Linked DNA regions of Roseibium sp. Sym1. The protein of the gene in region 1 binds, or shares a complex with, the protein of each later gene. Links are inferred from orthologs where the notes say so. Each region holds a gene or a part of one and is shown on either strand. Other genes may lie near its edges.

The links.
Region 2: the proteins of O6760_RS26340 (region 1) and dnaG are in contact, whole or in part, in a crystal structure (PDB 2R6A), measured with the Geobacillus stearothermophilus proteins. The link is inferred for Roseibium sp. Sym1 from one-to-one orthologs. Residues at the interface, in WP_033016901.1 of Geobacillus stearothermophilus: Ser13, Glu15, Ala16, Gln18, Glu91, Leu92, Asp94, Ala95, Val96, Pro97, Thr98, Ala99, Ala100, Asn101, Tyr104, Tyr105, Ile108; in WP_049624496.1 of Geobacillus stearothermophilus: Lys456, Leu457, Leu458, Pro459, Ala460, Asn463, Ala464, Leu467, Leu535, Leu536, Ile537, Ala538, Gln544, Glu545, Asp548, Tyr549, His552.

The regions. Positions count from the first base shown.
Region 1 is NZ_CP114786.1:5,679,630-5,686,669, forward strand. The notes cover bases 2,763-5,599. They hold O6760_RS26340 (replicative DNA helicase), read left to right. Parts: upstream 2,763-3,357; coding sequence 3,358-4,842; downstream 4,843-5,599. Other genes in these bases: rplI (50S ribosomal protein L9), read left to right, coding at 2,763-2,992; O6760_RS26345 (PilZ domain-containing protein), read left to right, coding at 5,012-5,263; alr (alanine racemase), read left to right, coding at 5,419-5,599. Also shown: fabG (3-oxoacyl-[acyl-carrier-protein] reductase), read right to left, coding at 1-71; fabD (ACP S-malonyltransferase), read right to left, coding at 138-1,082; rpsF (30S ribosomal protein S6), read left to right, coding at 1,617-2,027; rpsR (30S ribosomal protein S18), read left to right, coding at 2,034-2,282; more of rplI, read left to right, coding at 2,393-2,762; more of alr, read left to right, coding at 5,600-6,561; DNA repair protein RadA, read left to right, coding at 6,587-7,040. UniProt on the Escherichia coli protein: The main replicative DNA helicase, it participates in initiation and elongation during chromosome replication. Travels ahead of the DNA replisome, separating dsDNA into templates for DNA synthesis.
Region 2 is NZ_CP114786.1:3,549,563-3,556,676, forward strand. What follows is about bases 4,204-7,114. They hold dnaG (DNA primase), read left to right. Parts: upstream 4,204-4,644; coding sequence 4,645-6,585; downstream 6,586-7,114. Other genes in these bases: O6760_RS16105 (GatB/YqeY domain-containing protein), read left to right, coding at 4,204-4,473; rpoD (RNA polymerase sigma factor RpoD), read left to right, coding at 7,033-7,114. Outside these bases: carB (carbamoyl-phosphate synthase large subunit), read right to left, coding at 1-335; O6760_RS16090 (helix-turn-helix domain-containing protein), read right to left, coding at 508-786; O6760_RS16095 (MerR family transcriptional regulator), read left to right, coding at 1,592-2,029; carA (glutamine-hydrolyzing carbamoyl-phosphate synthase small subunit), read right to left, coding at 2,547-3,728; more of O6760_RS16105, read left to right, coding at 3,973-4,203. UniProt on the Escherichia coli protein: RNA polymerase that catalyzes the synthesis of short RNA molecules used as primers for DNA polymerase during DNA replication.

The DNA.
Region 1 (7,040 bases):
CGCGCAATGGCTTCGCCGATTCCGCCGGTGGCTCCGGTGACGAGGGCGTTCTTCCCTTCCAAGCTGAACATATGGGGTCCTTCCGTTGTTCTTTCCGGCCCGGCCGGGCCACGTCGGGGTCCAGGCAGGTATAAGCCTTATTGGGAGATCTTTTCCATAAGGCTGTCGATATCTTCCGGCGTGTTCACGGCGATGCCGGAAGTTTCCCGGGCAATCCGCTTGACCATTCCGGTCAGGACCTTGCCGGTGCCAACTTCCACAAAAGTGTCAACGCCGTTCTCGGCCAGCCAGGTCACGCTCTCGCGCCAGCGCACCGTTCCGGTCACCTGTTCCACCAGGCGGTCGCGGATCTCGTCCGCATCGGTGATCGGTCGGGCGAGCACATTCGCAACAAGCGGCACCTTCGGAGACCGGATCTCGGCATTGGCGAGAGCTTCGGCCATCTTGTCGGCCGCCGGTGCCATCAGCGAGCAATGGAACGGGGCACTGACCGGCAGCATCACCGCCCGGCGCGCACCCTTGGCCTTGGCGATCTCCACGGCACGTTCCACGGCGGCAAGATGGCCGGACACGACCACTTGACCGGGCGCGTTGTCGTTCGCGGTCTGGCAGACTTCCCCCTGGGCCGCCGCAGCGGCGACTTCGGCGGCAACGTCAAACTCCAGTCCGAGCAATGCGGCCATGGCCCCCTGCCCGACCGGCACAGCGTTCTGCATGGCATCGCCGCGCACCCGCAGCAAACGGGCGGCCGTGGCAATGTCGAGACTGCCGGCTGCCGCCAACGCGGAATATTCGCCGAGGGAATGCCCGGCCACGAAAGAGACGCGTGCGGCAAGGTCGAGTCCGCGGGCTTCCAGAACACGCATGGTTGCGAGACTGACGGCCATGAGCGCCGGCTGCGCATTGGCGGTCAGCGTCAGCGCATCGTCGGGTCCGCTCCACATGACGTCGGAGAGCTTCTGCCCAAGCGCCTCATCCACTTCGTCGAAGACGGCCCTGGCTTCCGGAAACGCATCGGCAAGGGCCTTGCCCATACCGACACTCTGGCTGCCCTGTCCTGGGAATGTGAAAGCGATGGTCATCTGGGAGCGCCTCCGTAGACTCGTGCGCGGGCCTTGCAGATCCTGGCAGCAGGCCGACGGCTTTTTTTGAAAGCGGAACTTAAGACAGCCCGGCAGGAGCTGAATTGAAACGTTGGCGCGAGGCTATGATACGCTCTTGGGCGGACTGTCAAGGCCTTGCGGCCAATCATTTCCCAAAATCGCGCGCTTTTCCGAGATTTCCCCTTGCTTGAGGCTCGCCCCTGCGCAATGGGACAGGGAAGGAACAAGGCTCCGGGCTTTCCAGCAGGTTTACCGTAAAAGGCCGGGCAAAGACAGCTTTCCCTGTCTTTCGCAGCAAAATCTCCGGGCCCCACTTGCATTTTCGCCAGAACAGAGTATAGACCGCGCTTCATCCGGGATTTGGCCGGGGGCTGAACGGAAGGGCGCAAGCCAGGATCGTAAGGGATCCGACTTCCCGTGTTCCCGCTCTCGTTGGATTTCTCGTGCCTTTCCGAAGTTGCGAGGAGGCTCTGCGCCGATCCCGCGTTGTCAACATGAGAAAGGCTTGTTTCCATGCCTCTTTACGAGCACGTCTTCCTGGCACGCCAGGACGTTTCGGCCCAGCAGGTCGAACAACTCGTCGAACAGTACAAGGGCCTCATCGAAGGCGCTGGCGGCACTGTCGGCAAGGTGGAAAACTGGGGTCTGCGGACCCTCGCTTACCGCATCAAGAAGAACCGCAAGGCTCACTACACCCTGATGAACATCGAAGCACCGCATGCTGCCGTTGCCGAAATGGAACGTCAGATGGGCCTCAGCGAAGATGTCCTTCGTTACATGACCTTCCGCGTCAACGAGCTCGAAGAAGAGCCGTCTGCAATGATGCAGAAGCGTGACCGCGACGACCGCCGCGGCGGTGGCCGTGGTGACCGTGGCGACCGTCCGGGTGGCAGCCGTCCTCCGCGCCGGGCAGAAGGGGAGTAAGAGATTATGGTTGATATTGCACAGATGCCGAGCCGCCGCCCGTTCTTCCGTCGCCGGAAGACCTGCCCGTTCTCCGGCTCCAACGCTCCGAAGATCGACTACAAGGACATCCGTCTGCTGCAGCGCTACATCTCTGAGCGCGGCAAGATCGTGCCGAGCCGCATCACCGCGGTGTCCGCGAAGAAGCAGCGTGAACTGGCCCGTGCCATCAAGCGCGCCCGCCTGCTCGGCCTGCTGCCCTTCGTGATCAGCTGATCCCTCCTTCAACGAGGGACTTTTCTCCCGGGCACGCCCGGGAGACTCGAATTGGGACCGCGGGCAAACGGTCTCTAACCATCGATGAGATGGGACAGTAGGAGAATACCATGCAAGTCATCCTTCTTGAGCGTATCGCAAAGCTCGGCCAGATGGGCGATACCGTTCGCGTTCGCGACGGTTATGCCCGTAACTTCCTGCTGCCGCAGGGCAAGGCGCTGCGTGCCAACAAATCCAATCTCGAGCGGTTCGAGCGCGAGCGTGCTCAGCTCGAGGCCCGTAACCTGGAACGCAAGAGCGAAGCCGAAGCCGTTGCTTCCAAGCTCGACGGCGAATCCCTGGTGATGATCCGCTCCGCCGGTGAAACCGGCCAGCTCTACGGTTCCGTGTCGACGCGTGACGTCGCCGAAGGCCTCACCGCCGCCGGCTTCACCGTTGGCCGCAGCCAGGTCGAACTGCGTACCCCGATCAAGACGATCGGTCTGCACAATGTCCTGATCCAGCTGCATCCGGAAGTGGAAGTCTCCGTCTCCGTCAACGTTGCCCGTTCGGAAGACGAAGCCGTCCGCCAGGCAGCCGGTGAAGACCTGACCACGCCGGAACAGGACGTCTTCGAATTTGAAGAAGAAGAAGAAGGCGACGCTGAAGCCGAAGGTTCCGAAGAAGGCGAAGAAGCCTCCGAGGAAACTCCGGCCGAAGAAGAAGCCTGATCGCTTCCACCTGCTTTCACAGTTGACGAAAACGGCGCTGAACTTCAGCGCCGTTTTTTGTTTGCCGGCAATCCTAATTCCAGGTTACGGCCAGGGGCTCATCCGGCGCTCTCACTTCTCGGCACAAGACATTGAATCCCCTTGGAAAAAATTAACTGGTCATTAACCTCTCAAAATATCCTATTATTTTCAAAGGCTAAGCTCTACAGCCTTGAGTCTTCAATCAGGTTCAGAGTCAAGCATGTTTCGACTCTTTCCCCGCTGATCTGTGAAAGTCAGTGGGAATCAAAAACGGCTGTTTTTGTTCCTTGAGACACTCATCGCCAGAGAGTATTCCCAATGAACTTGGGTCATCGGGGGACGATATGAAGGGCACATTGCAGAAGGTCGAGACGGAAGAGGACATCCAGCGCCTTGCACCGCATAACGCAGAAGCCGAACGACAGTTGCTGGGTGCCATTCTCGTCAACAACGAGACATTCTACCGGGTGTCCGACTTTCTCGAGCCGCATCACTTTTTCGTGCCCTCCCACCAGGACATCTACGAGAAGGCGAGCCATCTGATCCGTGCGGGCAAGACCGCCTCCCCGGTCACGCTGAAGACATTCTATCCGGCCGACGCCAAGATTGCCGACCTGTCCGCAACTCAGTTTCTTGTCCGTCTGGCCGGTGATGCCGCCTCCATCATCAACGCCGAAGACTATGGCCGCTCGATCTATGACCTGGCCATCCGGCGGAACCTGATCCGCATCGGCGAGGACATGGTCAACATCGCCTTTGACGCACCGATCGACGTGCCGCCGGAACAGCAAATCGACGATGCCGAACGCCGCCTGTTCGAGCTGGCGGAAACCGGACGGAGCGAAGGCGGATTCGTGTCGTTTGGAGACGCTCTTTCCGAAACCATCGAAATGGCCCATGCGGCCTATAACCGCGAGGGTGCCCTGTCCGGCATTTCCACCGGCCTCAGGGAACTCGACCGGCTGATGGGCGGCCTGCAGCATTCGGACCTGATCGTGCTCGCCGGACGTCCCGCCATGGGCAAAACCTCGCTGGCGACCAATATCGCCTACAACATCGCCCAGTCCTACAAGGCCGAGGAACAGCCGGACGGGTCCCTGAAAACCGTCAATGGCGGCGTCGTCGGCTTCTTCTCGCTGGAAATGTCGGCAGAGCAGCTGGCAACGCGTATCATTTCCGAGCAGGCAGAGATCTCATCCTCGAAAATCCGGCGCGGCGACATCACCGAGGCCGAGTTCGAAAAACTGGCTGCCTGCGCCCAGACCATGCAGACCGTGCCGCTGCACGTGGACCAGACCGGTGGCATTTCCATCGCCTCACTGGTGGCCAAGGCCCGGCGGCTGAAGCGTCAGCGCGGTCTTGACCTGCTGGTGGTCGACTATATCCAGCTCCTGTCCGGTTCCGCCAAGAATTCCGGAAACCGCGTCCAGGAAATCACCGAAATCACCACCGGCCTGAAGGCACTGGCAAAGGAACTCCAGGTGCCGATCATCGCCCTGTCGCAGCTGTCGCGCCAGGTGGAAGCGCGTGACGACAAGCGTCCGATGATGTCGGACCTTCGTGAATCCGGCTCCATCGAGCAGGACGCCGACGTGATCCTGTTCGTGTTCCGCGAGGAATATTACCTGTCCAAGACGGAGCCGGAGCCCGACACGGTCGAATACGAGAACTGGCAACGGGACATGGAGCGGCTGAAGGGCAAGGCCGAGGTCATTATCGCCAAGCAGCGTCACGGTCCGACCGGAACCGCCAACCTGCACTTCGAAGGGCAATACACCCGCTTCTCGGATCTGGCTGAAGACGACCATCTGCCGGAACGCTACGAGTAGCCGAAGAAACCGGCGGGATTATCCCGACGGTTGCGACATGACAAACCCGCTGTTGCTCGCGAAGCCCAAAATTAAATTGATGTTAAATCCCTATCTTCACTATAGGTTGCACTATTGAACGAATTTCCTTTTCAAGCGGGCGCCCATTTTGACTCCGATGCAAAAACTGTTGGAAGAAGCGCGCGTCTTTCCTCGCAGACGATGCAAGTGGCCCGGCCTGCTCAAGCAGGAGGCGACCCATCGCCCCTGTGTGGTTGAGGATATCAGTGTCGGCGGCTGCCGCCTTGCCACCAACACCAAAGACCTGGAACCCGATCAGCGCGTCACGATCGAAATCGAAAGCCGGAAGCTGCGCTTTTATGGAGAGGTCCGCTGGGTCCGAGACGGCGAGACCGGTATCGAATTTCTCTACATGGATTGATGCGGATCGGTCCGGCACGGAAAACGGATCCTTGCCTGCTTACGCGCGGTACTACCGCATTTTTCCGGTCATCTTCATTGGCCCAACGGCATCCGGATTTGCTACGCTCCCATCAGCCCAAAGCAACTGATTCTGAGCGGAGAAACAGGCGGAACGTGTCGACCTCGCAAACATTGTCCTTCCCGTCCCCCCTCTATGGCGGCCGCCTGACGGTCGATCTTCAGGCCATTGCCTCGAACTGGCGCTTTTTAAACGGCAAGACCCGCGCCGAAACCGAATGCGCTGTTGCCATCAAGGGAGACGCCTACGGCACCGGCCAGGAAAAGGTGGCGCCCGCGCTGTTTGAAGCCGGATGCCGCACGTTTTTTGCCGCCGTTCCAACGGAAGCCATCCAACTGCGCAAAATCCTTCCCGGCGCGGTGATCTATGCCCTCGATGGCCTCTTCCCGGGGACCCATGAGCATTATCTCGCGCATGACATCCGTCCGGTGCTTGGTTGCCTTGAGGAACTCGAGGAATGGACAGTGGTCTGCAAGGCGGCGGGACGGTCCTTCGATGCCGCGGTCCATGTCGATACGGGCATTCACCGTCTTGGCCTGTCGGCAGCGGAATTCACCTCGGCCATGACGGACAAGGACCTGCTCGGGCCGTTCCGGCCTTCTCTGATCATGAGCCACCTGGCCTGCGGATCGGCGCCCGACAATCCGATGAACCGCCGCCAGCTCGATCAGTTCCGGGAAATCACCGCACCGTTCGCGGACGTTCCACGCTCGCTGGCCAACTCCGCCGGTGTGCTGATGGGGCCGGACTACCATTTCGATCTGGTCCGTCCGGGAATATCGGTTTACGGCGGCCAGGCCATCGAGACCGAACCGAACCCGATGGCGCCGGTCGCCAGGGTTGAGGCGCGCATCATGATCGTGCGCGACGTCCCCGAGGGCGACACAATCGGCTACGGTGCGACGCAGATCGCCAGGCGGCCCCTCAGGAACGCGGTCGTGGCAGCCGGATATGCCGACGGCATGCTGCGACGGGCCAGTTCCACCGACGACCGGCCGGGCGGCTTCGGAATGATCGGCGGATACAGGGCGCCGATCCTTGGCCGGATTTCCATGGACATGATCACGCTCGACGTCACGGACGTGCCGGAACATCTTCTGAAACGCGGCGCGTTTGTGGAAATGCTGGGTCCCCATGTTGCGGCTTCCGACCTCGCCGCCTATGCCGAGACCATCGACTACGAATATCTGACAAGCCTCGGGCGGCGCTTTGAGCGCGTCTATGGCCCTCTGACCTGATCAGGCAAAGTGCGAAGGAAAGCGGATGGCGCGGCGGTCCACATCATTTGTCTGCCAGTCCTGCGGGACAGTGACCTCCAAGTGGGTTGGCCGCTGTGAAAACTGCGGCGAATGGAACACAATCGTCGAGGAGCAGACCGGCGGCGGCATTGGCGGCGGCCCCGGACGGGCCGCGCGCAGCAAGGGCCGCGTGGTGCAGCTGGTAGGGTTGTCGGGCGACTCGAAGGAAGCCCCGCGCATCCAGACCAAGGTGGCCGAGCTCGACCGGGTCACCGGCGGCGGCTTTGTCCGCGGTTCCGCACTTCTTGTCGGCGGAGACCCGGGCATCGGCAAGTCGACGCTTCTGATTCAGGCCGCAGCCCAGCTCGCCACGCTCGGGCACAAGACCGTCTACATCTCCGGCGAGGAGGCGATCGGCCAGGTCCGCCTCAGGGCGGAGCGGCTCGACCTGTCCGGTGCACCTGTCGCGCTGGCCGCCG
Region 2 (7,114 bases), 2.1 Mb from region 1 along the record:
CCGAATTTTTCAAGAACGCCCATCTCCTGAAGGTCCAGTGCGCAATTGAGGGCGGTCTGGCCGCCCATGGTCGGCAGCAGGGCGTCTGGGCGTTCTTTTTCGATGATCTTGGCGACAAGTTCGGGCGTGATCGGCTCGATATAGGTGGCGTCGGCGAGATCCGGGTCGGTCATGATCGTCGCCGGGTTCGAGTTCACCAGGATGATGCGATACCCTTCTTCGCGCAGTGCCTTGCAGGCCTGGGTGCCGGAATAGTCAAATTCGCAGGCCTGCCCAATGACAATAGGACCGGCACCAATGATCAGGATGGAAGAGATATCTGTGCGTTTGGGCATCTCGGCTCGCGGCTCGCAGCGGCCAGTCCGGATAACGGGTGCCGTTATTCGGTCTGACTCGGACTTGAGGTGAATGACAATGTTGGCTGAGCGCGTCTTATAGGGAAAAGCGGCGCGCTAGGGAACCCCGCCCGGACCGGTTGACGACGTTTTCCGGAGCAGAATTGCGACTTTATTCGCTCTCTTTGGATTCAGAAGGAAGCGGAACGGTGGTTTGACCGTCAAAGTCGCCAATGCCGTTCGACAGCGCGAAGCAGGCCAGGCGTATGGATTTGGGAATTTCAACGGGTCTTCCGTCGCGATTGCCCTTCTCGTAATACTGGATCATGCGTTTCTTCAGGCCTAGCCGCTCCGCGGCATCCTTCTGTTTCAGGCCGAGTGCACGCCGCCAGTGACGGAATTGTTGCGGTGTCATGCCGGGCGCGGTGTCTTTGGGTTTCGAATCGGCCATTTTTTCTTATTCCGGAACAGCTTGGTTTCGTTCCGCCGCGTGTTGCAGCGCACGTACCGTTTCCCTGACAAAAATAACCTGGCCGCTGAATTGTCAATCAAGAAGTGCACAATGTGCTCTTCTTGTGGGCCGTTGAACGGCTGACTTTCCGATAAAACTTGACCGAACAGTCAAAAATGTTATCTCGGCTGGCTGAGGGTGTTGGCACCCGTGTTCGGTTCAGGCGCCGGCTGCCCCGCGCAAGGTTTTGACGGCAACTTGCGGGTGGAGTGTATCAATTTGCTGTGCCAAGTGCCTTAGGCATAATGGTTACCTGTAATAATTGTCAGGGTAATGAAAAGGAAGTTTAAGTAATTTTCCGTTGTGGGTTGCCGTGAAGTTAAGAAAACTTGCATGGGAAATCCTGAATTTGTAAATGTCTATTTATTAGGTTCAGATTATCGATAATTAATATTTGTTTGGGTAATGGCTCTATTTCTTTCAATTGAACATTCCCGGTTCTGTGTTCATTTTGCGTCGATTCAGGATTTATTTTTCACAAGACTGAATCTTCTGCGGAAAATATTCAGCAAATCCAATTTTTTCGTGGATTTTAACTGTCGATCCGGTGTATTAGACTGGTGCTTAGTCTCCTATGAGTTTTGTGCCGGGGGCTTCTCAAGCGACAAGCATTGCGCTTCAAGCTGCGGAAGCTGTTTTGCCGTGCTAGTGGGACCCGATTGACCGGAGGTGGGACCGGAAGGTCGGGAGTACTGCAAGACCCAGCCAGACTTGGAACAAGAAAGACAAGATCGGGCTTAACAGAATGAACAATGTAGCAACCAAAATGGTCGTGGTTCCGGACATAGCTGGTCCGGGACAGGAAGTGGTTCTCGAAGATCGCGCTCTGGCGATTTCCGAAATGTCGGAGCGGTTCGATGTCACGCTCCGCACCCTGCGCTTCTATGAGGAGAAAGGACTTCTCAATCCGGTGCGCAAGGGGGCTCGCCGGTTCTACGGAGCGCGGGACGTGTCGCGGATGCGGGTGATCCTGCAGGCCAAGAAGATCGGCCTGACGCTTGCCGAGATCCGACGGGTGATCAAGCTGGTCGAAGGCAGCACCAAACGCGACGACCAGTACAAGGAACTTCAGGAAATCTGCCGTGCACAGCAGGACATACTGGTCGAGCAGAAGCAGATGCTTGACGAGCAGATTGCCGAAGTCGAACAGATTCTGAGTGCGTTCGACCAACTGGTCGGCTGAACCGTTTCTCAGTGCGCTTAAAAAGGCCCGGCATGGTTTCCATGCCGGGTTTTTTGTGTTTGCAGGTTCCGTGGCGATCCGGGAACTGGGCAATGACGGCGCCCGGCACGGTCCTGGGCCATGGCATATCCTGACCTCTCCCGGAGGATGCCCATCCCCTAAAGCAGGCCGTAGCGTTGCCGAACTGCGGTCGGCCGTGGTTCAACTTCTCCCGGATGCGGCGGTTCGGAACGCTCCGGTTTGGGAAAATGTGTATCAATTTCATATTCAGACTTTGTTGCGAGGGCCTTTATGACCGTTCCAATGCGCTTTGTTCCGGATGCCGATCCGGGGCAGGCGCCGCAGGTCTGGAGCGATGTTCCGTGTCGCGCGGGGCGGCCTGTGCCCTGCCGAACCGGTTTCAGTGATGTCAGCATGGTTCTGGCCGACGATGTTGGAGCAGCATTCGCCAGACAAAAAAGCGCCGGCACAAGGCCGGCGCGAAGGGTGTAGATGTTCGGGTGCCATATCCGGGCTGTCAGCCCTGGCGGGCACTTTCCATCAGCTCGGTGAAGCGTTTGAACAGGTAGTGACTGTCACGCGGTCCCGGTGAAGCTTCAGGGTGATACTGCACGGAAAAGACCGGCTTGTCCTTCATGGCCAGGCCGCAGTTGGATCCATCGAACAACGATACATGTGTCTGCTCGACATTGCCGGGCAGGCTGTCAGCATCGACCGCAAAGCCATGGTTCATGGAGGTGATTTCGACCTTGCCGGTGGTGTGGTCGAAGACCGGGTGGTTTGCACCATGATGACCCTGGTGCATTTTCACGGTCTTGCCGCCAAGAGCCAGCGCCAGCATCTGGTGCCCGAGGCAGATGCCGAAGGTCGGCACCCCGCTGTCGACAACCTTGCGGATCATGTCGACGGCGTAACTGCCGGTGGCGGCCGGGTCGCCGGGACCGTTGGACAGGAAGACACCGTCGGGCTTGTGAGCGAGAACGTCTTCCGCGCTCGCGGTTGCCGGCAGAACCATCACGTCGCAACCGGCATCGGCCAGCAGGCGCAGGATGTTGCGCTTGATGCCGTAGTCGATGGCAACGACCTTGAAGGTGCCGCCTGATGCTTCGCCGTAGCCCTGATCCCACTTCCAGGTGGTCTGCGACCAGGGATGGGACTGGGTGGTGGAGGCGTCCTTCGCGAGGTCCATGCCGACCAGTCCCGGCCAGTTGGCAGCGGCCGCCTTGAGGGCCTCGATGTCGAATTTGCCGTCCGGAGCATGGGCAATGACACCGTTGGGCACGCCCTTTTCCCGGATCAGGGCGGTCAGGGCGCGTGTGTCGATGCCGCTGATGCCGATCATGTTGCGGCTTTTCAGCCAGGCATCGAGATGTTTGGCAGCGCGGTAGTTGGCCGGTTCGGTGATCGCGGCGGCCAGCACGACGCCGCGGATGCCGCTGTCGGCCGCCATGTTGACCGTCTCGATGTCCTCGTCGTTGGTGCCGACATTGCCGATATGCGGAAATGTGAAGGTGATGATCTGTCCGGAATAGGACGGGTCGGTCAGGATCTCCTGATAACCGGTCATGGCCGTGTTAAAGCAAATCTCACCAACGGCTTGGCCCGTGGCGCCGAGGCCCTGTCCCTCGATAATGCTGCCGTCGGATAGCACAAGCAGGGCGGTCGCCGGGGTCTCTGACCATGCGTCTGCAGTCGTCATGTCTTGTTTCCAGATCTTGTTGGTGACATCATGCGCTGCAGGAAAGGCGTCTGGCGCAGGCTTTCGAGCCTGCATAAGCCGTCTGCATTAAGCGCGGGACTCTATGGGAAGCGGCTTGGATCGTCAATATTGATCCTCTGAAAAAAGATCTTTAAAAATCAATAGCTTGACTGGGTGAGGGAACGGGCGCCGAAATGCGTCGCTCCTCAGCACGGCAGGGGTGGGGTGAACCATGCGCACAGCAATGCGCGAGAGAATCAACGTGGCCTTGAAGGCGGCTCAGGACAATGGTGACAAGCGCCGCTGCGCGACGCTGCGTCTGGTCCAGACCGCTGTCAAGGACCGCGAGGCGGCGGCCCGTGAAAACGGCAAGGACGGCGTCAACGAGATTGAAGTGGTTGAAATCCTTCAGAAGATGATCCGGCAACGGGAAGCGTCCGCGGTTGAATTCGAAAGCGGCGGGCAGCTCGACCTCGCGGAACAGGAGCGCACCGAGCAGGACATCATCCGCGAATTCCTGCCGGTCCAGTTGAGCGAAGACGAAGTGCGCACCATCTGCGAGGAAACGGTCAAGGAGATCGACGCGCAAGGCCTGCGCGACATCGGCCGCTGCATGAGCGAACTGAAAACCCGCTATCCGGGGCAGATGGATTTCGTCCAGGCATCCTGTGTCGTCAAGGACATGTTGCGGACCGACGGCAACGACAAGACCGGAAACGGGTCCGAGGGTACCGGCGACACCTGAGCCCCTTTGCCAATGATGGTTTGTTCACAGGCTTTCCAGTCCGGGATACGGAGTGCGTGCTGCCACTGGCATCCCGCCTGAAGACACTCTATTTTGACAGGCTGACGGTGCCGCCTTACGTGAGGCCCCGCGCCTTGGCATTTTCACTGAACTCCGGGCTGTTTGTGTTTCATGCGTTTCGAACCGCGCCTACTTGATGAAATTCGCGCCCGCCTGACCCTGTCGGATCTCGTCGGGCGCCGGGTGAGCTGGGACCGGCGCAAGACCCAGCCGGGCAAGGGCGACTATTGGGCCTGCTGTCCGTTCCATCAGGAAAAAAGTCCGAGTTTTCACGTCGATGACCGGCGCAACCGCTACAAGTGTTTCGGCTGCGGTGCCTCGGGGGACCACTTCACGTTCGTCTGCGAAACCGAAGGCCTGAGCTTCCCGGAGGCGGTCGAGCGGCTGGCGGACCAGGCGGGGGTGGCGTTGCCGGCACCCGACCCGCAGGCGGCAAGGCGGGAGAAGAAACGGGCGGGCCTGGCGGATATCTGCGAAATGGCCGCGCAGTTTTTTCAGAACGAATATGCGGGGCCGCGCGGGGAGGCGGCCAGGGCCTATTGCGGCAAGCGAGGCCTTTCTGCCGAAACCCTCAGGGAATTCCGGTTCGGTTTTGCGCCCGACAGCCGCGATGCGCTGAAATCCTATCTGGCCGCGCGCGAGATCCCCGAGGCGGCGATGATCGAGGCCGGGCTGATTATCAAGCCAGACGACGGCCGTCCGTCCTATGACCGGTTTCGCGGCCGGCTGATGATCCCGATCCAGGACGACCGCGGCCGGGTGGTTGCCTTTGGCGGGCGGACGCTGTCCCCGGAGGGACAGCCGAAATATCTCAATTCTCCTGAAACGCCGCTGTTTCACAAGGGCGTCATGCTGTTCAACGCCCACCGGGCGCGCGAGCCTGCCTTCAAGTCGGGCGAGGCGGTGGTGGTCGAAGGGTATCTTGATGCGATTGCCCTGTGGCAGGCCGGTATCCGCCACGTGGTTGCCTCGCTGGGCACCGCCTTCACCGAGGACCAGGTGCTGCGCCTCTGGAAATTCGCGCCCGAACCGGTGATCTGCTTTGATGGAGACGCGGCCGGGATCTCGGCGGCGCACAGGGCGATCGACCGGATTTTTCCGGTGCTTAAAAGCGGCTATTCATTCCAGTTCTGCTTTCTTCCGGATGGCATGGATCCGGATGATCTCGTCAAGCAGCGCGGTGTTGAAGGGTTCCATGCGGAAGTCTCCAGGGCCAAGTCGCTGTTCGATGTGGTCTGGGACCGGGAAATCTCGGTTGCCCGTCTCGACACGCCGGAGCGAAAGGCCGCGCTGGAAAAGCGCTTTGACGATCTGATCGGCACCATCCGTGACGAACGCGTGCGCCGCCGCTACCAGCTTGATCTCAAGTTCAAGCTTTCGAACCTGTTTTTCGAACAGGCCCGTCAGAATCGGAAAGGCGGCAACAAGGGGGCGGACACCGTCACTTCGCTTGGCGCGGCCCGCGAACGGGTGGCCGCCAGCGACGATTTCGGGACCGAACGCCTGGTGCTCGGCGTGAGCATGCGGTTTCCGCATCTTCTCGACCGGAATTTCGAGCGGTTCTCCAGATTGCCCTTTTCCAACGAGCTGCACCGCCAGTTGCGGGACGTGCTGTGCCGCATCGTCGACGATCTGGAGGCGACGCCGATTGCCGACCTGACCAGCGCCTTCGACGAGCCGCTCCGCGACATCATGTACGAGATGATGCTGGAGACCATCGGGCTTCAGGAGCAAAAGGGGGCGGAATTCTCCGCGTTGATCCACCGTTTCCCGCTGCTCAAATCCAATCCGCCGGAGGATTTCATAGAGGCCGCGTTCCTCCATTTCCTGGATGTGCTCGAGTTGAACGCCCTTGAGGAGGAACTGGCCGGGGAACTCGCGCTTGCGGACGAACAGCTCGACGAGCATTCCTGGTCGCGCATCCAGGCGCTGACCCAGGACCTGAGCCGCCGGCGGGAGGAATGCGCGCGTGACGAGGGCGACCTCGCGGAGCGCGCCAAGAAGATCCGGACCGCGCCTCCCGTGGCGGCTGTGGCACAGCAGGTTTCATAGCGCAGACAGACTTGCGGGGCCTTCCCGGGACGTTTTGAGGCCTCGGATCGCTCAAAAAACGCATTTTCCGATTGACCTGTGACGAATCACACTTGCGAATCGTGTGTGCCGAGCTAAATAGAACCTTTGCAGCCTTTATCGCGCCGCAGCCTTATGAGCCTGCTTGCGGCAATAGTCTTAATCAAGCTGCAACCCGTTTGAACACCACTTCGGCATTCGTTCTTCGAATGTGGACAATAAAGACCGTGTGCTGCGTTGATGCTGATATTTGTCAATGTCGAAAAGTGTACGGTTAATTGGGACTTAAGGGACACGGCTTACAAACCTATCCGCAATGATTCTTCCGGACGCCGCCGCTGATGAAAAGCTGGCGCGCTGAGAACACATTGGGTTGAAGCCAAACTATGGGCGCGGCGTGGCCAAAGCGGCCACGAACTGGAGCACGATATGGTAGCCAAAGCGACACAAGCAGACGACACTCAGGAACAGAGCACGGACGGCCCTGACGGTCCTCTCCTGGACCTGTCGG